DNA from 3 places in the Pseudarthrobacter sp. S3 genome. Region 3 is predicted to be linked to each of the others. Evidence: riboswitches for the same ligand, from Rfam matches in the RefSeq annotation. Region 3 holds a riboswitch; each other region holds the start of a gene.

Region 1 (2,259 bases), 1.1 Mb from region 3:
CACGCCGAAGCTGGCCCGCAGCGAACCGGAGGGAAGGCCGAGGCGCTTGAGGAGTGGGTGCGCGCAAAAGCGGCCGTCCCGGAGGCCAACTCCGTGCTCGGCCGACAGGTACGCGGCCACGAGTCCGGCGTCGTATCCTGCCACGGAGAAGTTCACCACGCCGATGGTGCCGGTGTCGGCGTCCGTATCCGAGAAGATCTGGTGCACGGTGACGCCGTCGATCTTCCCGAGCCCGTCAACCAGGAATGACCGGATGGCCGCTTCGTGGGCGTGCCAGCGGTCCTGGTCCAAGGATGCGATGACCTGGGTGGCCCGTGCCAGGGTAGCCGCACCCAGGACGTTGGGGGAGCCTCCCTCGTGCCGGGCCGGGCCGGTGGCCCAGCTGACGCCGTCGAGCTTGGCCTCGCGGACGGCGCCGCCGCCGGCCAGATGGGGAGTACCGGCGTCGAGCCAGTCCGTGCGGCCCACCAGGACCCCGGAGCCGAAGGGCGCGTAGAGCTTGTGGCCGGAGAAGGCAAGGTAGTCGACGTCGTCGGTGCTGATATTGATGCGTCGGTGCGGCGCCAACTGCGCGGCGTCCACCACGATCCGCGCCCCGTACTCATGGGCGAGGGCGGCCAGGGCATTGACCGGCAGGATCTCGCCGGTGACGTTGGAGGCGCCCGTGACCGCGAGGAGACTGACGTTGCCCTGCTCAAGTTCGGCGCGCAGGACCTCAAGGGTCCCCACGATGGTGTCCGCGGCGACGACGCTGCGGTGCGGGACGCCCTGCCACGGCAGGAGGTTGGCGTGGTGCTCGATGTCCAGGTAGAGGACATCTCCATCCGGCCGGCCATCCGTCGCTGGCAGGCAACCTGCGAGCAGGTTCAGCGAGTCGGTGGTGTTCCGGGTGAAGATGACGGAGTCGTCCGGGCGTCCGCCCACAAAATCGCGCACGATGTTCCGGGCGTTCTCGTAGACAGAGGTGCTGATCTGCGACGCAAAGCCCGCGCCGCGGTGGACGCTGGCGTAGAACGGCAGGATCTCGTTGAGGTAGGCGGACACCACGGAGAGGGCAGGAGCGGATGCGCCGTAGTCCAGGTTTGCGTAGCGGACATGGCCGCCCTGGATCAACGGTGCCTGGATTTCCGCGCCGGTGACGGCGGATAGGGGGCGTCCGGAGACCGTAGCGGCATCGTGGATCAGCGCAGCGGCGTTGTTGGGGGAAAAACTGGCGGGGGAGACGGTGGCAGTTGTCAAGGAGACCTCACTCTAAAAGGACTCCCGGTACCGGGAATCCGCGCTTGCCGTGTCCATTCCGGACCGGCCTGGTCGTCACCCGGGGCACCCCACCGCGAATGGAGGGTTGCCGGCCAGCAAACCGGGGTTTAGCGCTGGCACTCGTGACCTGTTAAGAGCGTAGAACATGTGCCGGGGCGAGAAGGAAGCCCGCCCCAATGTTAAGGGCTTTGTTACGCACGTTTGAGGAATGGAATATTTGTCGAAGATACGACGGCGGACGCCCCAATCAGGGGGCGTCCGCCGTCGATAATTCGTAAAACGACCTAAAGAAGGTCGTCCAGATCCGGGTTCAGCCGCTTGAGGACTTCGGAGTGCAGGATGGAATTCGTGGCCAGGGCGTTGCCGCCGAACGGTCCGTCCTGGCCCTCCAGGGAGGTGAAGCGGCCGCCGGCTTCGACCACGATGGGCACCAGTGCGGCCATGTCGTACAGATTCAGTTCCGGTTCGCAGGCGATGTCAACGGCACCTTCGGCCACCATGCAGTAGGACCAGAAATCGCCATAGGCGCGTGTTCGCCACACGTCTTCGGTCAGTCCCAGGAATTCATCCAGGTTGCCGCGTTCCTTCCAGCCGCCCAGGCTGGAATAAGACAGGGAGGCATCCGAGAGCTTGGAGACGTCCGAGACCCGGAGCCGCGTTGCGGCCGCGAGGGACTTGCCCATGTAGGCGCCGGAACCCTTGGCGGCCCACCAGCGCTTGCCCAGCGCGGGTGCACTGACCACTCCCACCACGGGTTCGCCTTCGTCCACGAGGGCTATCAGGGTGGCCCACACCGGGACGCCGCGGACAAAGTTCTTGGTGCCGTCGATGGGATCAATGATCCAGCGGCGGGAGCCATGGCCCGAACTGCCGAATTCCTCGCCCAGCACGGCGTCGCGGGGACGCGAGCGGGACAGCTGGCCGCGGATGGCTTCCTCCGCGGACTTGTCCGCGTCCGTGACCGGCGTCAGGTCCGGCTTGGTCTCGATGCGGAGGTCC
Region 2 (2,259 bases), 610 kb from region 3:
CGGAGCCCACGGCGGAGTCCCCCTAGTTCATTGGATAAGCCGAGGACAGCGGCCGGAACGGCCGTAGCGGAGAGTACTGCGTCTTCGAGCCGGACGCCGGCCGCGACGGTTCGCCGGAGGACATCGAGCATCGTCGCTGTACCGCCCGCGAGGGAGCCAGTGGCGTCCAACGTGGCGACACCGCCTGTCACGGTGACGGGGGAAGGCCCGAGCATGTAGTTACCGTCGGTAAGCCCGGCGGCTGCCATGGAGTCTGAGACCAGAACGATGTTGGTGGCACCCACCAGCTGGAACACAGTGGTCACGATGGCCGGATCAAGGTGCGCGCCGTCCGCTATGAGCTCGACGATCGCCTTGTCCTCCTGCGCGGCGCGTAGGCAGGCGGCGACCGGACCCGGGGAGCGGTGATGCATGGGAGGCATTCCATTGAAGAGGTGGGTTACCGTGGGAAGCGAGCGGATGCCTTCGAAACCGGCCGACAGAAGGCCTTCGCGTGCCGCGACAAGGGAGGCCGCTGCCGTGGCGTCATCGCAGTCCGTATGTCCCAGAGAAGGGGTCACGCCGTGCCTGGTCATGAGGCCCACCAGGTTAGCCGCCCCGGGCAGTTCCGGGGCGTACGTCATGGTGACCAGTTTGCCGTCAGCTGCCTGGAGCAGCTCCTCCATGAGCTCAGAGTTCGGCCACAGGAGGAATTCCGGGTTCTGTGCGCCGCATCGGGCGCGCGATAAAAAAGGGCCTTCGAGGTGGATGCCCTCGATGAGTCCTTCGTCCGTGAGCCCGGCAAAGAGCTCGATCCCCCGCAAAAGGTCCTCCCGGGAGGCTGTCACCATGCTGGCAAGGAGCGTTGTCGTGCCCGAGCGATGCAGGAAGTCGATGGCCTTCCGCGCTGAAACCTCGTCGCCGCTAGGGAAGTCACCGCCGTTTCCGCCGTGGCAATGCAGGTCAATAAACCCGGGCAGGATCAATCCGCCGGCCGGAACTTCGTGACAGACCGTTTCCGCGGACGCCGGGTAGTTGAATAGCGTCTCATGGAACGCGGCGGTGGGCCCAGCGTAGACGATTCGGTCACCTTCGACGACGAGAACACCCTTTTCAGTGACACGCCTGTCGCTTACGACTGTTCCCGCGATGAACTGGCGGCGTTGCGTGGCCGAATGTGTTTCCGGAGAACTCATGAATCGATTCTCCGTCACATTTCCCCGGCGAGTGACTCAATGGCACCGGCCGTGGTCGAAACAGCGGGCAAGGATGTCCCCAGAGTCCGCGCGTGTACGCCACCACTATCCGCACAAACCGCGTAGTGCCCGCGGAGCAGGAGAAATCTAATCGGCTGCCCCGCAGGCTGCCCCCTCAAAGCAATCGTAACTATGAGCTGCATATTTTCGGCGCACCATTGGGCAGGATGAATTGAATGGGAGAGCCTGTGAATCAGTTCCCGCGAAGCCGTAGTCCAGCATCTTTCCCATGTTTCGCCGACCTTGAATTCGACGAGGCCGCAAACCGTGTCCACTATCGGCAGGACCCGAATACATACTTCTTGGGTCTCGTCCATGGCGCCGGACGAGACGGTGCAATCAGAAGCGGTTTCATGGCACACTAGGGGCCTTTCACGAGTGCTCTTACCAATTGGGGGTTTGTCATTAGTTCCCGATTGGTCGCTTCTTCATCCGATCCACCCTTGAACATGGGGTTGGCGTGTGACCAGTCGGAGCTTGGCGTCACATCTCATGAAGTAAATCGCAGCCTACTCCCGATTATTTGGATTTTCCTCGGCATTGCCACCACCAGGGACGCTTCACGGAAGATTTCCTTATCGGCAGAGAGCTGACAGTGCGCCTGTTCGCCAGGGCAGCGCGCCCCACTGCCATCTCACGCTCCTTGTCGTGCCGGCCGCTGCCCTGACGTACAGTGGTGTCTTTGTGCCGCCGCTTGCAGGCCTGGGCCAGGGGCGGCCCGGGGCGTCCGCAGGTCGTTTGGACGCTCCCGGAGTCTGCCTCTGGGACGGCTTCCCCCAATGTGGCGTACATTTGCGGGCCGGCCAAGTCGAAAGACGGCGAGCTCAGTCCGCCAGTTCTTCCGCCAGCACCAGACCCTGACCGCCTGGTCCCAGGTCAGGCTCTGTTCGGAGCTCGACGGTAATGCCGGACTTTTCGAGCTCCAGTACCTTGACGGTGTTGACGCCGCGCCGGATCATCGGTGAAGGAATGTAAAGGGTAGCCTGCGGCCCCACGTCCCAGTAACGGCCGAGCAGGAAGCCGT
Region 3 (2,259 bases):
CGGCCCTTCGAGACGGCCACGATTCTGTACACATCCGGGACCACCGGCAAGCCCAAGGGCGCCTTGGGCAGCCACTTCGCCCTTGTGGAACAGACCAATACGCTGCTGACCAGCACGTTTGACCTCCGCCGCGGTGACGTCATCTTCGGCGGACTGCCGATGTTCCACACCTTCGGCCAGACGTGCGTCCTCAACACCGGGCTGCGGGCGGGGGCCACCATCGTGATGCTGCCCAAGTTCCGCGGGGACGCAGCCCTGGATGCCCTCGCCCGGCACAACATCAATGTCTTCTTCGGCGTGCCCACCATGTACATCGCCATGCTCGAAGCCGCCCGCACCAACACCGGCCGGTCCAACGCCCTGCGCTACTGCATCTCCGGCGGCGCGTCCCTGCCGGTGGCGGTGATGGACAGGTTCAAGACGGAATTCGGCTCGGACATTTACGAAGGCTACGGCCTGACCGAGACGTCCCCGGTTGCCACCTTCAACCATGTAGGCAAAGCGCCGCGGCCCGGAACGGTCGGCCAGGCCATTTGGGGAGTCCAGGTGGAGATCGCCCGCGCGGACGTCCAAGATGCCATCGAACTGCTGCCCACGGGCGAGTTAGGCGAGCTGGTGGTCCGGGGGCACAACCTCTTCACGGGCTACCTCAACCGGCCCGAAGCCACCGCCGAGGCTGTGGTGGACGGCTGGTTCCGGACCGGCGACCTGGGCACCAAGGACGGGGACGGCTACCTCCGGATCCTGGACCGGAAGAAGGAGATGATCATCCGGAACGGCTTCAACGTCTACCCGCGCGAGGTAGAGGAAGTCCTCAGCCGGCACGAGGCAGTCCTGAGCGTTGCCGTCTATGGCGTCCCCGACGAAACCCATGGGCAGGAGGTGGCGGCCGCCGTCGTCCTCAATCCGGGCAGCAGCGCCACCGTTGATGAGTTGCGGGACTTCGCCGCCGCGGAATTGGCGGCCTATAAGTATCCGCGGATCATTACCCTAGTCACCGAATTCCCCACCGGCCCCAGCGGCAAGGTCCTCAAGCGCGAACTCACCGCCCGGTACAGCGCCGCCCATACTCCAACAGGGTGATCAGGCGGGAATGATGCGGGACAGGAAACACGCGTTGGTTACGGAACATGACGACGGCGGCGGTGCGGCGGGGCGGGGCGAGTGTTACGTTTTTCGGGAGTAATGAGAACCGGCGCCAAGCCCTGACTGGCCGGTCGGCAACCCTCCCTTTCGCGGCGGGGTGCCTCAGGTGAATACTCGGCATATCGACCCATTCGAGCTGCAAGCGTGAAAGAAGGAGTTCCGTCGTGCCTAACGCCCCCGCCCCTGACCCTGCCCCCGAAGAAAAACTGTCGTACCGGCTTGTCACCGGGCCGGACGACAGGTCTTTCTGTGAACGGATTTCCACTGCCCTGGCCGAAGGGTATGTCCTGCACGGCAGCCCCGCCGCCACGTTCAACGGCACCAGCGTGATTGTTGCGCAGGCACTGATCCTCCCGGCAGCCATCGCAACGGCGGACGCCGCCGTGGCCACCGCCGTTGAAGACCTCGATTTCGACGGCGAGGGCCACGCATGAGCTACGCCGGAGACCTCACCCCGCACGAAGCCTGGGCCAAGCTGGAGCAGGGCGCCATTATGGTGGACGTACGGACCGAAGGCGAATGGGCCCACATCGGCATCCCCGACACCAAGGCCACGGACCACGATCCCCTGTTCATCCCGTGGACCTTCCCCGGCGGCATCCCCAACCCGGATTTCATCACCGACCTGACACAGCAGGCACCGGAGGACGACGGCGCCGAACTGGTGTTCCTCTGCCGCTCGGGCCAGCGCTCCATCGCCGCCGCCATCGCCGCGACGCAGGCCGGCTTCACCGCTTACAACGTCCTTGAGGGTTTCGAAGGCGAGACGGACCGCTACGGCGAGCGCACCGTCAACGGCTGGAAGAACCGCGGCCTCCCCACCAACCTGGGAATAGCCAAGTGACCTTCAACCCAGACGCCGCCGGCTGGAGCGCCGAAACGCAGGCCGTCCGCGGCGGGCTGGACCGCACCAACTTCCAGGAGACCACCGAGCCGGTCTTCCTGAACTCCGGCTTCGTCTACGAGTCCGCTGCCGCCGCCGAGCGCGCCTTCACCGGCGAGGACGAACGCTTCGTCTACTCCCGGTACGGCAACCCGTCCGTGGCCACCTTCCAGGAACGCCTTCGCCTGCTCGAAGGCACCGAAGCGTGCTTTGCGACGGCATCTGGGATG

The links. A riboswitch is a leader RNA that binds a small molecule or an ion and turns the genes downstream of it on or off. The one in region 3 is predicted to bind S-adenosylmethionine.
Region 1: it holds a riboswitch for S-adenosylmethionine, as region 3 does, so the genes downstream of both, ACQCSV_RS13365 (aminotransferase class V-fold PLP-dependent enzyme) here and ACQCSV_RS18810 (DUF1737 domain-containing protein) in region 3, are expected to answer to the same signal.
Region 2: it holds a riboswitch for S-adenosylmethionine, as region 3 does, so the genes downstream of both, ACQCSV_RS02670 (amidohydrolase family protein) here and ACQCSV_RS18810 (DUF1737 domain-containing protein) in region 3, are expected to answer to the same signal.

What each region holds. Positions count from the first base shown of each region.
Region 1 is NZ_CP189583.1:2,788,402-2,790,660, reverse strand. Features, by position in the region: gene ACQCSV_RS13365 (aminotransferase class V-fold PLP-dependent enzyme) at 1-1,239, opposite strand, end outside; SAM riboswitch class IV at 1,275-1,388, opposite strand; gene hisN (histidinol-phosphatase) at 1,545-2,259, opposite strand, start outside.
Region 2 is NZ_CP189583.1:535,826-538,084, reverse strand. Features, by position in the region: gene ACQCSV_RS02670 (amidohydrolase family protein) at 1-1,175, opposite strand, end outside; SAM riboswitch class IV at 1,611-1,733, opposite strand; gene ACQCSV_RS02665 (beta-galactosidase family protein) at 2,060-2,259, opposite strand, start outside.
Region 3 is NZ_CP189583.1:3,903,945-3,906,203, forward strand. Features, by position in the region: gene ACQCSV_RS18805 (long-chain-fatty-acid--CoA ligase) at 1-1,083, shown strand, start outside; SAM riboswitch class IV at 1,182-1,297, shown strand; gene ACQCSV_RS18810 (DUF1737 domain-containing protein) at 1,311-1,580, shown strand; gene ACQCSV_RS18815 (rhodanese-like domain-containing protein) at 1,577-1,990, shown strand; gene ACQCSV_RS18820 (O-succinylhomoserine sulfhydrylase) at 1,987-2,259, shown strand, end outside.